DNA from 4 places in the Pseudomonas sp. 05L36 genome. Region 3 is predicted to be linked to each of the others. Evidence: predicted binding sites of a transcription regulator. Region 3 holds the regulator's gene; each other region holds the start of a gene.

Region 1 (5,588 bases), on a different contig from region 3:
TCCTGGGCAAGATCACCCCCGGCAGCCTTTATTCGTTTGTCGACAATGCCCTCGACGCCTGGGAACAGCGTCCGGTGTTCAAGACCAACGTCTCGCAGTTCATTTCCCTGCGCGAAGTGTCGCCGCTGATCCCCAAGGAAATCCTGCGCAAACTCCCCGAATGGTTTGCCGAAGCGGAGTCGGTGTACCCCCTCGCCTCCAGCTTTGAGCCCACCGAACCCGAGTTCAACCCGGAACACGGCGAAGTCTTCGCCCAACTGCAAAAGTGCAACCGCCACAGCCTGGTCGAACCGGTGGACGCCGAACACATGTACTACGCCGCCATCCACGCCACCGGCTGCCGCCTCACCGCCCTCGGCGCCTATTACCGCGAACTCGCGATCAAGGGACATTTCTGATGCCAGTGTTTATCAGCTACCGCCACATGGATCGCGCCCACGCGGTCAAAATCAACGGGCGCCTGATCCAGGCCAATATCAAGACCTACCTCGACGTACTGGATATCGAATCCCAGACCACCGATGACATCACCGGGGTGATCACCCGCAACATCAGCGAATGCACGCACCTGCTGGCGGTGGTGTCGGAGAAAACCGCGCTGTCCTGGTGGGTGCCGTTCGAAATCGGCGAGGCGACTATCACTAATCGGCGTATCTGCTCGTTCAAGACCGGCCCGACAGAGCTGCCGCTGTACCTCGATAAATGGCCGAAGCTGATCAGCGACCGGGACATCGAGTTCTTTATCGATGCCTATCGCAACGAAGCGACACTCAAGCGCTCGATGTCGCTGGAATCGGTGACAGGTAGCGAGTCGGTGCGCAGCGTCAACAAATCCAATGCGGATCGCTTTCACGCCGATCTCAAATCCCGAATCACCCGCGGCTTTTAACGTAGAAAACGCCGACAAAAAAGCCGACATCGCTGTCGGCTTTTTTGTCGGTCACTGCTTGGGCGGCTCACCCGGTTTCGGTGCCGGATCATCGAACAGGTTCAGACGCTCACGCAGTTCATGAGCCGGCAGCGGTTCCTTGTCCGCCGGCAACGCGTTCGGGTCGACCGGTGCAGCCGGTGTGGCGCCTGGTGCAGCCGAACCTTGCGGAACATCAGGCGTAGGCTCCGCCCCTTGCGAACCTTCGATCGCACGCTGGGCTTTCTTGGTCAGCACCACGATGTCGATACGGCGGTTCACCGGATTGAACGGATGCTCGCGATCGAACAGGGCCGACGAGGCATAACCGACCACCCGCGCCACCTGCGCATCCGGATAGCGGCCCGCCACCAGCGCACGCCGAGCGGCGTTGGCACGGTTGGCCGAAAGCTCCCAGTTACCGAAGTCACCCGTGCCAGTGTACGGCTTGGCATCGGTGTGGCCGCTGATGCTGATCTTGTTCGGCACCGCTTTGATGGTGTCGGCCATGGCCAGCAGGATGTCTTCGAAATACGGTTTCAGACGGGCTGAACCCGAGTCGAACATCGGGCGGTTTTCCGCGTCCATGATCTGGATACGCAGGCCGTCCGGCGTGATTTCGAACAGGATCTGATCCTTGAACTTCTGCAGCTGCGGGTTTTCTTCGACCTTGTTCTGCAGCTCTTGCAGCAACAGCTCGAGGCGCTCCTTTTCGACCTGCTCGGCCATGCCTTCGACCTGGTCGGTATCGATGGTGACCTTGTCCGGCTGCGGCTGGGACTTCACTTCAGGGTTGAGGGTGTTTTCCGGCGCCAGGGTCGGCGTGCCGCCCAGATCGATGATGTACGGCGTACCGCTTTCGGAAAAGCCGATCGGGTCCTTGAAGTAACCGGCGATGGCAATCTTCTGTTCCGGCGTGGCGGTGGACAGCAGCCACAACACCAGAAAGAACGCCATCATCGCCGTGGCGAAGTCGGCGAAGGCGATTTTCCAGGCGCCCCCGTGGTGCCCGCCGGCGATGCGCTTGACGCGCTTGATGATTATCGGCTGATTGTTTTCCATAACTTAACGACCGCGAACCGCTTGTTCCAGCTCGGCGAAGCTTGGACGGTGCGCCGGGTACAGGACCTTGCGCCCGAACTCCACGGCCAGCGATGGCGGCATGCCGGAAGCCGAAGCCACCAACGAGGCCTTGATGGCTTCGTAGACGTTCAGTTCTTCCTTGGCATCGTGGGCCAGGGAATGGGCCAGAGGGCCGAAGAAGCCGTAGGCGGCGAGAATACCGAAGAAGGTACCCACCAGTGCCGCACCCACGTGCAGGCCAATGGACTTCTGATCGCCCTCACCCAGCGAAGCCATGGTCACCACGATCCCCAGTACCGCCGCGACGATACCGAAACCGGGCATGGCGTCAGCAATGCCGTTTACGGCGTGGGATGGGTGTTCCAGGTCTTCCTTGAGGCTGAACAGCTCCATGTCGAACAGGCCTTCCAGCTCGTGGGGAGCCATGTTGCCGGAGGACATGATGCGCAGGTAATCGCAGATGAACGCGGTCATGCGCTCGTCCTTGAGGACCGTCGGGTACTTGGCGAAGATCGGGCTCGCGGCGGCATCTTCGATGTCGCCTTCGATGGCCATCATGCCTTCGCGGCGGCTCTTGTTGAGGATCTCGTAGATCAGGCCCAGCACTTCAAGGTAGAAGCCGTGATTGAAACGCGAGCCGAACATGCCCAGGGACTTCTTGAGCACGTGCATCGTCATGTAGCCGGGGTTGGCCTGCAAGAATGCACCAAGGGCGGCGCCACCGATGATCATGACCTCGAAAGGCTGGATCAAGGCGGCAATCTTGCCGTGGGAAAGCACGTATCCGCCGAGCACGCTCGCGAATACGACGATGATGCCGATAATTTTAGCCATAGGTTAGGAGAGCACTTACTGAGTCGGGTTCAAGGTCATATTCGGAAGTTAAAAAATCTCTTCTTCTCCTTATCGGCAAAACTGCGCCAGACTATAGCCAGTTCAGGCGAAAAACTGATTTGACCCCATCCGGGCACAGGTAATGTTGACGATGATCGCCTCCCACCATGGTTAACGAAACGAACGTTCCAACCCCGAAACCGACCACTCTCGAAGGCTGGGTCAAGCTTCTCGATGGCGTACGCCTGCCGGTTCCGCAAGCCAGCCACGACCGGGTCTGCAAGGCCATCCGTGACAATCGCAGCTCGCTGCGCGACATCGCTGACTTGATGCAAGGCAGTCCGGCCCTGGCCTTGAGCGTGATTCGCGAAGCCAACCGGCATACCCATGGCAGCATGACCGAACCTGCGGAAAACCTTGAAATTGCAATCAACCGCCTCGGCTTGAAGCGCACGGAAGAACTGCTCGCGCGCCTGCCCGCCGAACCCCGGTCCGAGATCCCCAAAGCCTTGCGTCAGCTGCAGATGATCAGCCAGCACGCCACGCAACAGGCCAACGGTTTTTTCGCCAGCCGCCTGGCGCGGCTGTGGCAGGACATCCACTGGGGCAGCCTGCTGTTTCTTTCGCCCCTGTGGCCGTTGGCGCTGACCCATCCAAAACTGCTCGAAGAATGGGAGTTGCGGGTCATCCACAAAGGCGAGTCCGCATGCAAAGTCGAAAAGCAATTGCTTGGCGTACGCCTGCTGGAGATCGGCCAGGCGATGGTGGAGATCTGGCGCTTGCCGATCTGGGTGCAGCAGGGCTATCGACTGCTGCTCACTGAACAGCGGGAACTGGTGAAAGTCCTGCGCATCGCCCGTGACAGCGAGCATCCACTGCGCCAGCAGAACCGTCTCGATGACGACCCGACCCTGCGCCGCTGGCTCAATCAACCGGCCAATACGGTATTGCTGGCCAATGGGCTGGCACTGTCGGCGCAACACGCCTGGGACAGCCCGCACAGTGAGCGCTGGCAATTCCTGACCAGCCTTTACCTGCAAATGCCGATGGACGAGGTGCAACAGCAACTGCACCAGCAAGCTGTCAACAGCGCACGCCAACACGCCATGCCCGACCTCTGGCACCCCGCCGAATCACTGATCTGGCCGTGGGGCACGAATCGTATCCACGCCGGGCTGCTGCCGGCATCGGCACCCACCGCCGAAGACCTGGCGAAGTGGCGCAAGCAATGTGCCGAATTGCTGGCCGAGCCGAGTCGCTTCACCAACGCCATGCACCTGACCATCGCCGCCCGGGACGCCCTCGCAGCCTGCGGCATGCGTCGGGTGATGATCCTGATGGCCGACCGCACCCAAGCCAACCTGCGCGCGCACCAGACGGCCGGTCTGCCGAAGGAAGCGGCCGGGTTGAACTTCGTGGTCAGCCAGAGCAACGTGTTGCAACGCCTGCTCGCGCAACAGGCCCAGGTGCGCCTGACGCCAGCCAACAACGCGCAATTCTCGGCGCTGCTGCCCAACAGCCTGCGTTCGCAGTTCAGCGGCGAACACCTGCTGCTACGCTCGCTGGTCAATAATGGCCGGGTGATCATGATCGTCGTGGCGGACCAGGGCGGCGGACCGTTTTCGGAAATTTCCGTACAGGCCTTCGGCAAAACCGCGCAGTGCATCGAGAAAGCCCTGCACAGCTTTAGCCACCGTGGCCAATAAGCTGCGCTACAATCCCCCCTTTTGTGCTCTGGAGACCTCACATGCCTGACTTCTCTGGCTTGCCGCTGGTGATCGAGCCGAGCGACTTGCTCCCTCGCCTCGACGCTCGCGAATTGATTCTGGTGGACTTGACCAGTGCCGCCCGCTACGCCGAAGGGCACATTCCCGGCGCGCACTTTGTCGATCCGAAACGCACGCAGCTCGGCCAGGCCCCCGCCCCGGGACTGATGCCCCCGCAGGCCGCACTCGAAGCGCTGTTTGGTGAGCTGGGACACAACCCCAATGCGGTCTACGTGGTGTATGACGACGAAGGAGGCGGTTGGGCCGGGCGCTTCATCTGGCTGCTGGATGTCATCGGCCACAGCAAGTACCACTATATCGACGGCGGCCTGACGGCCTGGCTGGCAGAAGGCTTGCCCATGTCGATCCAGATCCCGCCACCCGTGGGCGGCCCGGTTCCACTGACCTTGCACGACGAACCCACCGCCACCCGCGAATACCTGCAAAGCCGCCTCGGCGCCGCCGACCTGGCAATCTGGGATGCGCGCGGACCGCTGGAGTACTCCGGCGAGAAAGTCCTCGCAGCCAAGGGCGGGCACATTCCCGGCGCTGTCAATTTCGAATGGACCGCCGGCATGGATCAGACGCGCCAGTTGCGCATCCGCACCGACATGCAGCAGATCCTCGAACAACTCGGGATCAGCAAAGACAAAGAAGTGATTACCCACTGCCAGACCCATCATCGTTCTGGCTTCACCTATCTGGTGGCCAAGGCTCTCGGTTATCCGCGGGTCAAAGGCTACGCCGGCTCCTGGGGCGAATGGGGTAACCATCCCGATACCCCGGTAGAAATTTAAGATTTTTAAGGACCGTTAATGAACAAGCGTCTGTTTCTCCTCGGCCAGTACCTGCTGCCCCACAACTTGCTCTCGCGACTGGCCGGCTGCATCGCCGAATGCCGCGTGCGCTGGTTCAAGAATGCCTTTACCGCCTGGTTCGCCAAGCGTTATCAGGTGGACATGTCCCAGGCGTTGGTCGAAGACCTGACCGCCTACGAA
Region 2 (5,588 bases), on a different contig from region 3:
CCGCTCATGTTATGGAAGCGAACGCCGGCGAAGGTGGTGGAGATTTTTTCTTCGAAGTGCAGATAACGCAACTCGACCGGCGCGGTCATCTTGCCAAAGGGCAGTTCGGCGCTGAAGCGGTCGTAAACCTGACCCAGTTGCAGGCTGCCAGTGATGTCACCGTCGAAACGCAGTTTGCAGCCGGTAGCGGAAATATCCAGCAGCTTGCCACTGATGGAGGCCTTGAGCTTTTCGCCGTCGAGGTTGACGTTGACCAGTTGTGCCAGCTTCAGTGCCGCACGGAACGCATTACGGCGCTGGTGGTACACCACTTCATCGGGCAGGGTGCCACGATAGCAGCGGCTGCCACCGGATTCGTCGATGTTCAATTGGCCGTTGCTTTCCCAGGCTATGCGTACGCCTTCGTGAAAGCCTTCGACCCTGAACGGCTCGCCCGCCAGCAGGTAGCGCTCGCCGTCACGGGGAATCATTTCGTCCAGGGCAATCATATTGCTGTCACGGTCCAGGTCCACCAGGTAGCTCTGGAAGCGCTGGCTGCGCTCGTGGAACGTAATGATCAGCGGGTCATGGCTTTCGAGCAGCTGGCGCAGGTTGCTGGAGATTTCCAAGGGCGTGGAGAGCACCTTGGGTGGCTGCGGAGCATCATCCACGGATAAGGCATTGGACACGGTTAATCAATCTCCAGACAAAATTTGACTACGGCTGGGTGGCAGTTTGCCAGTATGTTGCGCGTCTTGATAGAGCGGGGGCATTGACCGGTTCATGCCTGACTGAGCGGGCGCGGCTTGGCAAGCTTGGAGAATGTTCCGCTGGCATCGTAAAGCGCCGGGGTTTCACCGCCGGTGAGGATTTTCAGCTGGGTGGCCGTAGCGGCCTGCTGAGTGAGGATCGACTGGCCGTTGTTGGCGTTGATGGCCTGACACTGGGCCAGGAGATCGGTCAGCACGTCACTTTGCGCCAGCAACTGCTCGCCAATGCTCGACTGGCTGGCCAGTTGCTCCAGACCGCCACGGTTGGTCGGCAGGTTGAGGCTGGCGAGGACTTCACTGCGCTTGCGGCCATGCTGTTCGAGCAAAACGACCAATGCCTGTTTCTGCGCCAGGATGTCCTCGAGCAATGGCATGTCGCGGCCATGCAATGCGAGGGATTCGGTCTGCAGCAGTTCCAGCAGGTGTTGCGCTGGAGCAAAGTCGTCGGTGATCAGTTGCAGTAATTGAGTGTCGTGCATGGCTGGCCTTGGGTTTTAAGCGTCCAAAAGCCTGGCGCTGGCGGTGGCCTAGCGCTGGGCTTCGAAGTTGAGCAGTTTGCTGGCTACACGGTTGCTGTCGACTTTATAGCTGCCATCGGCAATCGCTGCTTTCAACTCGGCCACGCGGGCGTTGTCGACGGCGGGTTGATCGCGCAGCTTGTCAGTGACCTTCTGCAACTGTTGAGCCTCATCGCTGAGATGTACCGATTCCCCGCTTTTGACGGTACCGGCCTGTTCGGCCGCGGACTCCAGCGGCAAGGATTTGCCGGCTTCGGCGCTTTCCTTGCTGGCGCTGGTACGTGTACTGCCCGTAAGGGACGAGGAGCTGTTCAAACGGCTGAAATCGATGACCATGATAAAAAACCTCTGGGAATTTGGACGCTTGCCATGGTTTCGGCCATTCCCTGGAAAACTTTAGGCCCATTTATCAATGAACCTTGCGCGCGCCAGCGCTTACCGTGCCTGGAACACAGTCTAGGGAACAGCCGCGGCAAGTGCCACATTCCGATGAACTGAGCGCCTTACATGGACACTTCCACCTGCCCCGGCGCCATGACCTGCGCCTTGATGACCCTTTGGGAATTGAGGTTCTTCACCCGAATCTGTTCGCTCAGGCTGCCGTTTGACAGGGCTTCGCCCGGCATGCGCACGCTGAGCGTGCCGCTGCGGGCGGTAATCACCACCTGATCACCCTTGCGGATGACCTCGGCCTGTTCGATATGCACCAGGGTAATCACCTGGTCGGCGACCATTGGTCGGGTCAGTCGCTGCCCGATCGCCTGATCGAGAGAGGTCAGGTAGCCCTGGCTGATGAGGCTGATATCGCGCTCGCGCAGGACCACATCCCCAGGTTCGACAATGGCTGCGCGGCGCAGTGGCCGGGCGCTGGTCACGACATCGCGAAACAGGCGGACTTGAGCGGGTACGAAGACTGTCCAGGGGGAAGCGCCCTCGCAGCGGACCTTGACCGTAACCCGTCCCAACGGCTTGGGACTCTCAAGGGTTGCTGTCAATTCCTTGTCGCACATGGGCATGTGCATACGCGGATCGAGCGGGTTGACCTGGATCTCGTAGCGACCTTCCGTTTGGCTGGTAGCCAGATAGTCTTCTACGGTGAATTCAAGAAAGCCCTGAGTGACGCCGATAAGCATGTCAGGCAAGGTAACCGCGTCAGCAAGGGCAGGGCTGCCAGCGTTGAACAGGCAAACAGCCGCCAGCACGCCGAGCAATTTTCGGCAGGGTGTGGTCAGGCGTCGGAAAAATGTCGGTTCTGTGTTCATAACGATTAAAAAAGCAAGCGCCGTGCCGTTTAGTGATGAAGGCGCGTCGCAACAACACTTGGCGTTGGTGTAGGAGTCTGGGCATGGCTGGTGTAATGGATTCGGTAAACCAGCGCACGCAACTGGTGGGGCAGAATCGCCTTGAGCTGTTGTTGTTCCGTCTCGACGGCCAGCAGCTGTACGGGATCAACGTGTTCAAGGTTCGGGAGGTGCTGCAATGCCCCAAACTGACGCTGATGCCCAAGTCCAGTCCTGTCGTGTGCGGCGTGGCGAACATCCGGGGGGCGACCATTCCGATCCTTGATCTGGCAATGGCGACTGGCTCCGGTGCGTTGAAGGACAAGAACAATCCCTTCGTGATCATCACGGAGTACAACACCAAGACCCAGGGTTTCCTGGTCCGCTCGGTGGAGCGCATCGTCAACATGAACTGGGAGGAGATCCATCCGCCGCCCAAGGGCACCGGGCGCGATCACTACCTGACGGCGGTGACGCGGGTCGACAATCAGTTGGTCGAAATCATCGACGTCGAGAAGGTGCTGGCGGAAGTGGCACCGACGCCGGAAGCGATTTCCGTGGGTGTGGTGGATGTCGAAACCCGGCACAAGGCGCTTTCGTTGCGAGTGCTGACGGTCGATGACTCGTCGGTGGCGCGCAAGCAGGTCACGCGTTGCCTGCAAACGGTCGGCGTCGAAGTGGTGGCGTTGAACGATGGTCGGCAAGCGCTGGATTACCTGCGCAAACTGGTCGACGAGGGCAAGAAACCGGAAGAAGAGTTCCTGATGATGATCTCCGACATCGAGATGCCGGAGATGGACGGGTACACCCTGACGGCGGAAATCCGCAACGACCCGCGCATGCAAAAGCTTCATATCATCCTGCATACTTCGTTGTCGGGGGTATTCAATCAGGCGATGGTCAAGAAGGTCGGTGCCGATGACTTCCTGGCCAAATTCCGTCCTGATGACCTGGCATCCCGGGTAGTCGACCGGATCAAAGCAGCAGATTTCAGCTAGGGGTTCGCACCCCAGGCAGTCAACACGATTTAAGAGGCGGCATCATTGTCTACGGGTAATTTGGATTTCGAACAGTTCCGGGTATTCCTGGAAAAAGCCTGTGGCATTTTGCTCGGTGAAAACAAGCAGTACCTGGTCTCCAGCCGTCTCAACAAACTGATGGAACAGCAAGGCATCAAGTCTTTGGGTGAGCTGGTTCAGCGCATGCAGACGCAACCGCGCAGCGGTTTGCGCGAGCAGGTGGTGGATGCCATGACCACCAATGAAACCCTGTGGTTTCGAGACACCTACCCGTTTGAAGTCTTGAAGAACAAGGTCCTGCCCGAAGCGATCAAGGCCAGTCCCGGCCAGCGCCTGCGCATCTGGTCGGCGGCATGCTCGTCGGGCCAGGAACCCTATTCGCTGTCGATGTCCATCGACGAGTTCGAGCGGGTCAACATGGGTCAGTTGAGGATGGGTGTGCAGATCGTTGCCACCGACCTGTCCGGCACCATGCTGAACAACTGCAAGACCGGTGAGTACGACAGCCTGGCCATCGGCCGCGGTCTGTCGCCCGAGCGTCTGCAGCGTTATTTCGACCCGAAAGGACCGGGACGCTGGGCGATCAAGGCGCCGATCAAGAGCCGCGTGGAATTCCGTTCCTTCAACCTGCTGGACAGCTACGCGAGTCTGGGCAAGTTCGACATCGTGTTCTGCCGCAACGTGTTGATCTACTTCTCCGCCGAGGTGAAGAAGGACATCCTGTTGCGCATCCACAGCACGTTGAAGCGGGGCGGTTACCTGTTCCTCGGTGCTTCCGAAGCGCTGAACGGGTTGCCGGATCATTACCAGATGGTCCAGTGCAGCCCGGGGATCATTTACCAGGCGAAGTGATGCAAAAGTGGCGCGCATAAAAAACGGGAGTCCTCAGGGACTCCCGTTTTTTTGTGCCTGATGATTTCTCGCAAGCACTGCATTTCCCTGTGGGAGCGAGCCTGCTCGCGATGGCGTCCTGACAGTCGAGTTCAACTTTGCCAGACACACCGCTATCGCGAGCAGGCTCGCTCCCACAGTGGCCGGCGGTGTTCTGAAAAGGGTAAGGAGGCGGCAGAAAAGCGGCATGCGGCGGAAAACCGTTGCCGCTTTTCTGGCATTGCCGCGTTGCCATGGCCGGCAAAGCCCCGGTTTCCGGGCTTTTTTGAATTGGCATGGGGCTTGCTAAGTTGATCCTACGAAAAATCAGGTCACCCGAAGGTTTCCCGACATGAGCATCAGCTTCGATAAAGCGCTCGGTATCCACGAACAAGCCCTGGGCTTCCGCGCCCAGCGTGCCGAAGTCCTGGCCAACAACATCGCCAACGCCGATACCCCGAACTACAAGGCTCGGGACCTGGACTTCTCGAAAGTGCTCGCCGAGCAGAACGAGAAAACCAAAAGCGGCACCTTCGCCCTGAACATGACCAACAGCCGTCACATCGAGGCTGAAGGCCTGGGCAATGGCGACGAGTCGTTGCTGTATCGCACGCCGATGCAACCGTCGATCGACCAGAACACCGTGGACGCCCAGCTGGAACAGTCGAACTACGCGCAAAACGCGATCGGCTTCCAGGCCAGCTTCACCCTGCTCAACAGCAAATTCAAAGGGCTGGTGTCAGCCCTGCGCGGAGAGTAAGCCATGTCTCTATCCAGTGTTTTCAACATTGCCGGTAGCGGCATGAGTGCGCAGACCACGCGTTTGAACACCGTCGCTTCGAACATCGCCAACGCCGAGACGGTTTCGTCGAGCATCGACCAGACCTACCGCGCGCGTCATCCAGTGTTCGCCACCATGTTCCAGGGCGGCCAGAGCGGCGGCAGCGACTCGCTGTTCCAGAACCAGGATGCCGCCGGTCAGGGCGTGCAGGTGCTGGGGGTGGTCGAAGACCAGAGCAACCTCGAGGCGCGCTACGAGCCGAACCATCCGGCGGCCGATGCCAAGGGCTACGTCTACTACCCGAACGTCAACGTGGTTGAAGAAATGGCCGACATGATTTCTGCGAGCCGTTCGTTCCAGACCAACGCCGA
Region 3 (5,588 bases):
CCAGGACCTGGGCTTCCTGATGCCGACCGTGCATATCCGCGACAACCTCGACCTGGCGCCCAGTGCCTATCGCCTGACCCTCATGGGGGTAATCCTGGCCGAAGCAGAGATTTACCCGGATCGCGAACTGGCGATCAACCCGGGACAGGTCTACGGCACGCTCAACGGCATTACCGCCAAAGATCCGGCTTTCGGCCTGGAGGCGGTCTGGATCGAAATCAGCCAGCGCGCCCAGGCGCAATCCCTCGGTTATACGGTGGTCGATGCCAGTACCGTAGTGGCTACCCACTTGAACCAGATTCTCTACAAGCATTCCAGTGAACTGATCGGTCACGAAGAAGTGCAGCAGCTCATGCAATTGCTGGGCAAAAGCTCGCCGAAGCTGGCCGAGGAGCTGGTGCCGGGCGTGGTTTCGCTGTCGCAGCTGCTCAAGGTGCTGCAGGCGCTGTTGGCCGAACAAGTGCCTGTGCGTGACATCCGCAGCATTGCCGAAGCCATCGCCAACAATGCCGCCAAGAGTCAAGATACCGCCGCGCTGGTGGCTGCCGTGCGTGTTGGCGTATCCCGTGCAATCGTGCAAAGCATTGTAGGCACTGAGTCGGAGCTGCCAGTGATCACGCTGGAGCCAAGGTTGGAACAGATATTGCTCAATAGTCTGCAAAAGGCCGGACAAGGCTCGGAAGAGGGCGTTCTGCTGGAGCCAAGCATGGCTGAGAAGCTGCAACGTTCGTTGATCGACGCAGCGCAGCGCCAGGAGATGCAAGGTCAACCGGTGATTCTGCTGGTGGCCGGTCCGGTTCGCGCGATGCTCTCGCGATTCGGCCGGCTCGCAGTCCCGGGTTTGCACGTGTTGGCTTACCAGGAAATCCCTGACAACAAGCAAGTGACCATCGTTGCGACAGTAGGGCCCAACGGCTGAGGTAGTGGTTTATGCAAGTTAAGCGTTTTTTCGCCGCCGATATGCGTCAGGCCATGAAGCTGGTTCGCGATGAGCTGGGCGCTGATGCCGCCATCATTGGCAACCGCCGGATCGCCGGGGGTGTCGAGCTGACGGCAGCGCTGGATTACAAGTTGTCGGCGCTGGCGCCGCGGGTTCCGAACATGGAACTCGAAGACGAGCTGCGCAAGACTCAGTCGCGGATCGTCACTGCCCAGGCCGAACTGAGCCTGCGTGGCGTCGGCGAGAGCGATAATGCGACCAATCGCCAGTTGTTCGCCGGCTTGCCGCTCACCGCAGCCGAGCCGTTGATCGAGCCGACCTACGCCGAACCCCGTCGCCCCGCACCGCCCGCTGCACCAGCCTCCACTGGCGTGGACCCGCGCGCGTTCGACTCGATGCGTTTCGAACTCAACAGCCTGCGCGAACTCATGGAAGTACAACTCGGCTCCCTGGCCTGGAATCAGCTGCAGGGCAGCCGTCCGGACCAGGCCAACCTCTGGCGTCGCCTGCAACGCATTGGTCTGTCAGGCCCGTTGTCGCGCGACCTGCTGGCGCTGATCAGCGAAATCGAAGAACCTCGTCAGGCCTGGCGCATGTTGCTGGCGCACCTGGCGCGCATGATCGTTACCCCGCAAGTCGAGCCGCTGGAAGAGGGCGGTGTGATCGCCATGGTCGGCCCAGCCGGCATGGGCAAGACCACCACCCTGGCCAAGCTGGCGGCCCGTTACGTGCTCAAGTACGGCGCGCAGAACATTGCACTGGTGAGCATGGACAGCTTCCGCATCGGTGCCCAGGAGCAGCTCAAGACCCTGGGGCGCATTCTCAATGTGTCGGTGACCCACGTCGATCCGGGCCAGTCCCTGGTGCAGGCGCTGGAACCCTTGCTGCGCAAGCGCGTGGTGCTGATCGATACCGCCGGCCTGCAGGCCAGCGATCCGGCCCTGCGCATGCAACTCGAAAGCCTGGCCGGTCGAGGCATCCGCTCGAAAAATTATCTGGTCCTGGCAACCACCAGCCAGAAACAGGTTCTAACCGCCGCCTATCATAGTTACAAGCGTTGCGGGCTCGCGGGCTGCATCCTGACTAAACTGGATGAAACGGCTAGTCTGGGCGAGGTGTTGAGCCTGGCCATCAGTCATGAGCTGCCGGTGGCCTACCTGACCGATGGCCCGCGGATTCCGGATGATCTCCATCTGCCGCGCCGTCATCAGTTGGTCAGTCGCGCCGTCAGCGTGCAAATGCAGGAAGAACCCAGCGAAGAAGCCATGGCTGACATGTTCGCTGATATTTACCACAGCCAAACCAAGCAGGTTGGCTAAGGTAGTAATGAACAGTTTTTGTACCTACATCGATGGTCTGCCATGCATTGTTCCGTTTGTGAACGCGCAGCCAGTAATGTGGCCTCCGTCTATGCAAGACAAGGTAAAGAAATAACATGGGCAGCATGCATCCCGTACAGGTGATCGCGGTGACCGGCGGCAAAGGTGGCGTCGGGAAAACTAATGTGTCAGTGAACTTGTCCCTGGCTCTGGCTGAGCTTGGCCGGCGCGTCATGCTGTTGGACGCCGACCTGGGGCTGGCGAACGTCGACGTTCTGCTGGGCCTGACACCCAAACGTACCCTGGCCGACGTGATCGAGGGCCGCTGCGAACTGCGCGATGTACTGCTGCAGGGACCCGGCGGCATCCGTATCGTTCCGGCCGCATCCGGCACTCAGAGCATGGTGCATCTGAGCCCCGCGCAACACGCCGGCCTGATCCAGGCCTTCAGCGATATCGGCGACAACCTCGACGTATTGGTGATCGACACCGCTGCGGGCATTGGTGACTCGGTAGTCAGTTTCGTTCGCGCAGCCCAGGAAGTGCTGCTGGTGGTGTGCGACGAGCCGACCTCGATCACTGACGCCTACGCCTTGATCAAATTGCTTAACCGTGACTACGGCATGAACCGCTTCCGCGTCCTGGCCAACATGGCCCAGAGCCCGCAGGAAGGGCGCAACCTGTTCGCCAAGTTGACCAAGGTCACGGATCGCTTCCTCGACGTCGCCCTGCAATACGTCGGCGCGGTGCCCTACGACGAAAGCGTGCGCAAGGCCGTGCAGAAGCAGCGCGCCGTCTACGAGGCCTTCCCCCGTTCCAAGTGCTCGCTGGCATTCAAGGCCATCGCACAGAAGGTCGATACCTGGCCGCTGCCTGCCAACCCGCGCGGGCACCTGGAGTTTTTCGTCGAGCGCCTCGTGCAGCAGACAGCAGGACCGGTTCTATGACAGCAAGCGGTTACAACCTCTACAAAAAATCGGCGCGTGATGCGCAGTACGAGCTGATCGAGCGTTACGCGCCGCTGGTTAAACGCATTGCCTACCACTTGTTGGCGCGCCTGCCGGCCAGCGTCCAGGTCGAAGACCTGATCCAGGCCGGGATGATCGGCCTGCTTGAGGTGTCGACCAAATATGACGCCAGCAAAGGCGCCAGTTTCGAGACGTACGCGGGCATTCGAATCCGCGGCGCCATGCTCGATGAAGTGCGCAAGGGGGACTGGGCGCCACGTTCGGTTCACCGCAATACGCGCATGGTCAGCGATGCCATTCGCTCGATTGAAGCGAAAACCGGCCGTGACGCTAAAGATCACGAAGTTGCGGCCGAACTCCAATTGAGTCTCGACGATTACTACGGGATTTTGAACGACACCCTGGGCAGCCGGCTGTTCAGTTTCGACGACCTGTTGCAGGACGGCGAACACGAAGGTCTGCACGAGGATGGCGCGAGTGCTCATATCGAGCCGTCACGCGATCTGGAAGATGAACGCTTCCAGGCTGCGCTGGCGGAGGCGATTGCCAATTTGCCGGAGCGTGAGCGACTGGTGTTGGCGCTGTACTACGACGAAGAGTTGAACCTCAAGGAAATCGGTGAGGTCCTGGGGGTCAGCGAATCTCGGGTCAGCCAGTTACACAGCCAGTGCGCGGCCCGTTTGCGGGGGCGTTTGGGGGAGTGGCGAGCGCGCTGAAGGCAGTGTGGGGGACACTGCGAACGAGGCCGGTGTGGTGTTGAACTGCGCCGGTCGCGATCTGTTGTGCTCCAGACAGTCATCGAGTGCTTTGCCGGATTGATTGAAATGGCGCGTCCAGGTGCTGGGCGCGTTTAAGACTGCTTGGAGGTCGAATTGGACAAGAACATGAAAATCCTCATCGTTGATGACTTCTCAACGATGCGGCGGATCATCAAGAACCTGCTGCGTGACCTTGGGTTCACCAACACCGTCGAGGCCGACGATGGCACTACCGCCATTCCGGTGCTCAACAGCGGAAGCATCGACTTTCTGGTAACGGACTGGAACATGCCTGGCATGACCGGTATCGATCTGCTGCGCCACGTGCGTGCCGATGAAAAGCTCAAGCACCTGCCGGTGCTGATGGTGACCGCTGAAGCCAAGCGCGAGCAGATCATCGAAGCGGCCCAGGCCGGCGTTAACGGCTATGTGGTCAAACCCTTCACGGCCCAGGCGTTGAAAGAAAAAATCGAGAAGATTTTCGAACGCATCGGTTGATGAGTGCGCCACGGGGGAGCTATGGGCAATAACGAAACTTCATTGGGCGACTTTGAGTCGACCCTGAAAAAACACGCCGTCGAATTGGTCGAGAGCCTTGAAAAAGGCAAGTTCGGCGACGCGGTGCAATTGATCCATGAGCTCAACCAGACCCGTGACCGCGGCCTGTATCAGGAAGTGGGCAAGCTCACTCGCGAACTGCATAGCGCGATCGTCAATTTCCAGATTGACCCGCACATGCCGCAAGCCGAAGAAGTGTCCCAGATCACCGACGCCACCGAGCGTCTGGGCTATGTGGTCAAGCTGACCGAGGCTGCGGCCAACCGCACCATGGATCTGGTGGAAAGTGCCACGCCGCTGGTCAATGGCCTGGCGGATGAAGCCCAGGCCTTGAGCACGGACTGGGGACGCTTCATGCGTCGCGAAGTCGGCGCCGAAGAGTTTCGTGAACTGGCCCGCCGGGTCGACGGCTTCCTGGTGCGCAGCGGCACGGATAATCGCGCGGTGTCGGGCAACCTCAACGACATCCTGCTCGCCCAGGATTACCAGGACCTCACAGGGCAAGTGATCAAGCGAGTGACCCAGTTGGTCACCGAAGTTGAAAGCAACCTGCTCAAGCTCGTGCTGATGGCCAGTCAGGTGGACCGCTTTGCGGGCATCGAACATGACCGTGAAGCGATGCTTGCAGAAAAAGATCCACAAAAACATCTCTCTCAGGGTGAAGGTCCGCAGATTCATGCCGATAAAAGAGAAGACGTTGTGTCCGGTCAGGACGATGTGGACGATTTGTTATCCAGCCTGGGATTTTAGAGTTTTAGAATTTTAGGTTTTTTGGGTTTTTAGACCTGTAGGAGCACCCCCTTAATGAGCTTCGGCGCCGATGAAGAGATCCTTCAGGATTTCCTGGTTGAGGCCGGCGAGATTCTAGAGCAACTGTCCGAGCAACTGGTCGAGCTGGAAAGCCGTCCGGATGATGCGGATCTGCTCAATGCAATTTTTCGCGGTTTTCACACTGTAAAAGGGGGCGCCGGCTTCCTTCAGCTCAACGAGCTGGTGGAGTGCTGCCACATCGCCGAGAACGTGTTCGACATCCTGCGCAAGGGTG
Region 4 (5,588 bases), on a different contig from region 3:
GAGGTGTTTTTCACCGCGACGTCGAAGTAGGCCGGGTTGATCATCATGGTCTGGTCAGGCTGGATCGTGTAGACCGGCATCCAGGTATTGATCTGGCAGTCGACACCGCCGTACCAGGTATCGCGATGGGGCTTGTAGGCGTAGCTGACGCCAGCGTGCAGGTAGTCGTAGTTGGGCACGACACGGATGCGCGGTACGTCGAAAATGAACTCTTCGGGAGCGGCACCGATTTCGTCGGTGAAGCTGCGGATCAGTTCCTTGGCACGCAGGCTGTTGGTGAACTGGCCCTTGAGGCGAGTCACCAGCACCACGAACTCTTCCACTGGCATCAACGTGTGCAGCGCCTGGTGGTTGGTCTCGCCATCGAAGGCGGCCGTGATGCTTTCCTGGGCAAAGGCACAGAGTTCCTTTGCCGCTTTCAGTTCGGTGTTGAGGAAGATGTCGCCAGCGTAGATCGCACTTCTGAAATCAGCGTGCTTGTGCAACTGATTGATGAATAAGTTCACGGTTCTCACCCAGGAATACTTTGGCTCTCATAAGAGTCGGCAACAGGCTGACAAACTGAAGCGCCATCCTCGAATGAAACGATCAATACCTTGAGTTGGCGATGAAATGCGCGGCTTTGCGCCGGGCTGAAAGCAAACATCCCGCAGCGATTGCTCGCTGCGGGATGTGAGTACAGGCGGGAGTGATCAGAACAGTTGGGTGAACAACCAGTACAGGCTACCCGACAGCAGGATCGCCGCCGGCAAGGTCAACACCCAGGCCATCAGCAGGTTGCGGATGGTCCTCATCTGCAAGCCGCCGCCGTTGGCGACCATGGTCCCGGCCACGCCCGAGGACAGCACGTGAGTGGTCGACACCGGCAGGCCGAACATGTCGGCGGCGCCGATGGTCAGCATCGCCACGGTTTCTGCCGAGGCGCCCTGGGCGTAGGTCAGGTGGGTCTTGCCGATTTTCTCGCCGACGGTCACCACGATGCGCTTCCAGCCGACCATGGTGCCCAGACCCAGGGCGATGGCCACGGCGATTTTCACCCACAGCGGAATGAACCGCGTGGAGTTGTCGATCTGTTGCTTGAACAATTGCAGCTTGCCGTTGGTGTCGGCGTCGAAATTGCCGACCTTGTTCTTGTCCATCAGGCGAATGGTTTCGCTGCTCAAATACATGTCGTTACGCACGTTGCCCACGGCCTCGGCCGGGACTTTCGACAGCGAGCCATATCCCTTGACCTGGGCGCCGATGCTGCCGGTCAGCGCAGCCAGCGCCGGCACCAGTTGCGGGGTCGCTTCCTTGCTGCGCATGTATTCGGACAGCACCGCGCGTGGGTCGGCGGGGGGCGATTGCGGTGCCGCCTTGACCAGCGCTTGCTGGGTCACTTCGGCGACCGCGGCGAACTGCAACGCTTGATCGGCCGGCATGGTGCGGTTCAAGGCGTAAGCCATTGGTAGCGTGCCCACCAGAATCAGCATGATCAGGCCCATGCCTTTCTGACCGTCGTTCGAACCGTGGGCAAACGACACACCAGTGCAGGTCACGATCAACAGGCCGCGAATCCACCACGGCGGCGGGGTCTCGCCCTTTGGCTCCTTGTACAGCGCACGATTCTTGACGAACGCGCGCAGGGCCAGCAACAGCAGTGCGGCGCAGCCGAAGCCGACCAGTGGCGAGAGCAACAGCGCGTAACCGATCTTGGTGGCTTGCGCCCAGTCCACGCCACTGGTGCCGTCGCGGCCGTGCATCAGGGCGTTGGCCACGCCGACCCCGATGATCGAGCCGATCAGGGTGTGCGATGACGACGCTGGCAGGCCCAGCCACCAGGTGCCGAGGTTCCACAGGATCGCGGCGATCAGCAGGGCGAAGATCATGGCGAAACCGGCGGACGAACCGACTTGCAGGATCAGCTCCACCGGCAGCAGGGCGATAATGCCGAACGCCACCGCGCCACTGGACAGCAGCACCCCGAGGAAGTTGAAGAAACCGGACCAGACCACCGCAACGTTTGGCGGCAACGAGTGGGTGTAAATCACCGTGGCCACTGCGTTGGCGGTGTCGTGGAAGCCGTTGACGAACTCAAAGCCCAGGGCAATCAGCAGCGCCACGCCGAGCAGCAGAAACGGCGTCCAGGTGGTGACCACCGTGCCGAGTTCGCTCATGTCGTGCATCAGGCTGTAGGCGGTAAACAATAAGCCGATGGCCAGCACGGCAAAAAACACCACGATGGTGAGCAGGCCGGGTTTCTTGTCGAATAGTGGTTTGGCGCTACTGGCGGGTGCCGGGGCGGCGGTGTAGGAGGGCGTAGCCATCACGGACATTCCTGAGGGGGGAGGTGTACCAGTGATAATCGTTGCCAATTGTTACAGGGAGACTGCTTTGGGCCAGTGTTTAGGTTTTTGCAGCCCGCTGATCTGAAGTCACCTGTTTGTGGAAGTGAATCCTGGAACCTGTGTGCGAGCTTGCTCGCGATGGCGTCGGTACAGCCAGCATTGATGTTGACTGATCCACCGCTATCGCGAGCAAGCTCGCTCCCACAGGGGGCCGGGTGCGTTCAATAATCCTGCTGCTTGCGAAACGCCCAGCGCCCGGCGATCACGGTAAAGGTCGCGACCAGCGCCACCAGGATCCAGAAACCCTCCGGATCACCGGCCAGCGGAATGCCGCCGACGTTCATGCCGAAGAAACCGGCGATGATGTTGATCGGCAGCGCCAGCACCGTTACCACCGTCAGGGTGAACAGCGTGCGGTTGGTCTGTTCGTTGATGTTGGCGGCGATCTCTTCCTGCAACAGCTTGATCCGCTCACCCAGCGCCGTGAGGTCGTTGATGATCAGCGCAAACTCCTCGGTGGATTTGCGCAACTCCTTCACGTCTTCCTTTTGCAGCCATTGCGGTGGCCGGTTGAGCAGGCGCAGCAAGGAGCCTGGCTCCAGCGCCAGCAGCCGTTGCAAGCGCACCAGCACCCGGCGATTGGCGCCCAGCTCAGCGCGGTTGGTCGACAGGCGCGAGGAGAGCAATTCGTCTTCGATCTGATCCACGCTCTGGCTGGTCTTGCGCACGATCTGGGTCAGCACTTCACCCTGGTCGCGCAGCAAATGCACCAGCAACTCCAGCGGGGAGCGAAAGCATTCCCGGGCCTTCACCGACGAGCGCAGTTTGTCCACCGAGTGCAGCGGTTGCAGACGGGCGCTGATGATCAATTGGCTGCGGGCGCACACCCACAGGGTCGAGACATCCGACGAGACCATGTTGCTGAGGTTGAACACCACGTCGTTGACCACCGCGAGCAGCGCCGAATCGACATGCTCGATGCGCGTCGAGCGCGAGCCTTCGTGCAGCGCCTCGAAAAATTCCTCGGGCAACTCCAGATGACTTTTCATCCAGCGTTCGCACGCGGCATGGGCGAGGTTCAGGTGCAGCCAGAGAAATTGCTCATCGCTTTGCGGTTGTTGCAGGTACTGCAAGGCCTCGGCGGAATTGATTTCCCGACCGGCCTCACCGGGGCGAAAGCTGAAACCATAGAGCAGGCCGAACAGATCCGTGTCGCGATGACTGTGATCGATGCTGTGGTTCATGAGGGCTCGCAAGGGGAGACGCCTGTCGCAGGTTTCGCAGGTTCACTTGAACGGCATCATCGCAAGCGGGGATGACGGTTTTGTGACGGGAAAATAACGCAAACGATTGCACTACCGGCGGTCGGAATTTTCTCAAGAACCGCTCTGGCTTGCCGATCACGCTTGGGTTGAGTTGCGCGCCGCCGGCCATCGGCCGGGACCGCAGACAGGGAAGTCCGGACACTTTTCACGCCTTACCGGGGCGTGCCTCATTCCCGTCATGAGTACCATCCGATGCTTTTGCAAAAGTCCCTGAGAGCACAAATTCTCGCCCTGCTGAGCGGCAGCCTGCTGGCGACTCTGTTGATCGCGCTGGCGTGCTTTCACTTCCTGTCCAGCGGCGTGCAGAGCTACGCCAATCTGATCGAAGGCCCGCTGCATACCTCGCAATTGATCGATGAAGCCAACCTGCAATTCAAGGTGCAGGTGCAGGAGTGGAAAAACGTCCTGTTGCGCGGCAAGCAACCGGCGGACCTGAGCAAGTACTGGGGGCAATTCGAAGACCGTCAGCGCGATGTGCAGAACATCCTCGGCGAGCTGGCCGGGCAGAAGGGCATCGAGCCGCAACTCAAGAGCCGCATCGAGCGCTTGCGTGACGAACATCGCCAGTTGGGCGCGGCCTATCAGAAGGGCCGGGACGCGTTCGTGGCCGCCGGTGGTGACCCGACGGCAGGCGACGCGGCGGTCAAGGGCGTGGACCGCGCGGCCAGCGATCAAATGAGTGAACTGGTCAGCGAGTTGCGCAAGCAGGGCGCCGAACAATCGACGCTGATCAGCGCCGCTGCCGATCGCACGGTGATGCTGGGGATCATGGTGATGCTGGTTTCGGGTTTGCTGATCGGCCTGCTGAGCCTGTGGCTGGTCAACCGCAACCTGGTCGAGCCGATCCGCAAACTGATCGAATACGTGGCGCAACTCAGCCAGGGTCGTTTTGGCGAGCGCGTGGCCAGCACTCGCCAGGACGAGTTGGGCAAACTGGCGATGGCCGCCAACACCCTGCGCGATTTCCTCGCCGAAACCTTCAGCCGTTTGCAGCGCAGCGCGTCTGACCTGGACAGCGCCAGCGGTGAGTTGAACTCGATCGCCACCGTGATGGCCGGCGGTACCAACGAGCAGTTCAACCGCACCGATCAGGTGGCCACGGCGATGAACGAAATGTCCGCTACCGCACAGGAAGTGGCCCGTCATGCCGCCGAAGCGGCACGGGCCGCCGATGATGCCGACCAGTCCGCCCAGCAGGGCGAAAAAGTCATGCAGGGCACCATCCACACCATCACCCAAATGCGCGGCGAAATCGCCAACACCGCCACGGTCATCCGCCAACTGGAAACTGACAGTGGGCGCATCGGCAAAGTGCTGGAAGTGATTCGCGGCATCGCCGAACAGACTAACCTGCTGGCACTCAACGCGGCCATCGAAGCGGCCCGCGCCGGTGAGGCCGGACGCGGTTTCGCGGTGGTGGCCGATGAAGTGCGCAGCCTGGCCCAGCGCACGGCAGCGTCAATCATCGAGATCAACCAGATCATTCAGACCGTGCAGACCGGTGCAATCGAAGCAGCCCAGGCGATTGAAAGCGGTCAGTCGCGCAGCGAGCAGAGCGTGCAGCAAGTGACCGAGGCCGGCGCCATGCTCGAACGCATCACCCTGGCCGTGGAAGCCATCCGTGACATGAACCGCCAGATCGCCACTGCCGCCGAAGAGCAGACCTCGGTGGCCGAAGACATCTCGCGCAACCTCACCGAGATCACCAGCATCGCCAGTACCAACCTGGACAACGTGCAGCGCACTGAAGCGGCCAGCAGCAACCTGCATGGTTTGTCGGGGCAGTTGAACGAGGTGACGGCGCGTTTGAGCGCTTGAGTCCAGAATGCACAAAAGCCGCACGACTTCTCAATCGTGCGGCTTTTGTGCGCTTCGGGATCAGGTGTCCTGTTTGTTCTTCAGGACCTTGCCGTTGGAGGCATCGATGTCCACATCC

The links. The regulator FliA, encoded in region 3, starts transcription of late flagellar genes. The targets are predictions, from matches to a motif close to CTAAAGTTTNNNNNNNNNNNGCCGNTAA.
Region 1: the regulator FliA is predicted to act here: its motif matches at 2,894-2,921, upstream of motA (flagellar motor stator protein MotA).
Region 2: the regulator FliA is predicted to act here: its motif matches at 1,640-1,667, upstream of flgM (flagellar biosynthesis anti-sigma factor FlgM).
Region 4: the regulator FliA is predicted to act here: its motif matches at 3,703-3,730, upstream of AC1DKH_RS09815 (methyl-accepting chemotaxis protein).

What each region holds. Positions count from the first base shown of each region.
Region 1 is NZ_JBFTOU010000015.1:70,909-76,496, forward strand. It holds gene AC1DKH_RS16980 (caspase family protein) at 1-398, shown strand, start outside; gene AC1DKH_RS16985 (toll/interleukin-1 receptor domain-containing protein) at 398-889, shown strand; gene motB (flagellar motor protein MotB) at 941-1,969, opposite strand; gene motA (flagellar motor stator protein MotA) at 1,973-2,824, opposite strand; gene AC1DKH_RS17000 (HDOD domain-containing protein) at 2,992-4,530, shown strand; gene AC1DKH_RS17005 (rhodanese-like domain-containing protein) at 4,572-5,387, shown strand; gene asd (archaetidylserine decarboxylase) at 5,406-5,588, shown strand, end outside.
Region 2 is NZ_JBFTOU010000008.1:248,383-253,970, reverse strand. It holds gene AC1DKH_RS12085 (flagellar brake protein) at 1-668, opposite strand, end outside; gene AC1DKH_RS12080 (flagella synthesis protein FlgN) at 761-1,228, opposite strand; gene flgM (flagellar biosynthesis anti-sigma factor FlgM) at 1,277-1,603, opposite strand; gene flgA (flagellar basal body P-ring formation chaperone FlgA) at 1,771-2,529, opposite strand; gene AC1DKH_RS12065 (chemotaxis protein CheV) at 2,613-3,545, shown strand; gene cheR (protein-glutamate O-methyltransferase CheR) at 3,591-4,418, shown strand; gene flgB (flagellar basal body rod protein FlgB) at 4,789-5,196, shown strand; gene flgC (flagellar basal body rod protein FlgC) at 5,200-5,588, shown strand, end outside.
Region 3 is NZ_JBFTOU010000026.1:59,805-65,392, forward strand. It holds gene flhA (flagellar biosynthesis protein FlhA) at 1-919, shown strand, start outside; gene flhF (flagellar biosynthesis protein FlhF) at 931-2,259, shown strand; gene fleN (flagellar synthesis regulator FleN) at 2,376-3,206, shown strand; gene fliA (RNA polymerase sigma factor FliA) at 3,203-3,943, shown strand; gene AC1DKH_RS24100 (chemotaxis response regulator CheY) at 4,112-4,483, shown strand; gene AC1DKH_RS24105 (protein phosphatase CheZ) at 4,505-5,293, shown strand; gene AC1DKH_RS24110 (chemotaxis protein CheA) at 5,348-5,588, shown strand, end outside.
Region 4 is NZ_JBFTOU010000007.1:21,007-26,594, reverse strand. It holds gene AC1DKH_RS09830 (hypothetical protein) at 1-506, opposite strand, end outside; gene AC1DKH_RS09825 (inorganic phosphate transporter) at 693-2,306, opposite strand; gene AC1DKH_RS09820 (transporter) at 2,549-3,571, opposite strand; gene AC1DKH_RS09815 (methyl-accepting chemotaxis protein) at 3,845-5,470, shown strand; gene AC1DKH_RS09810 (PepSY domain-containing protein) at 5,531-5,588, opposite strand, start outside.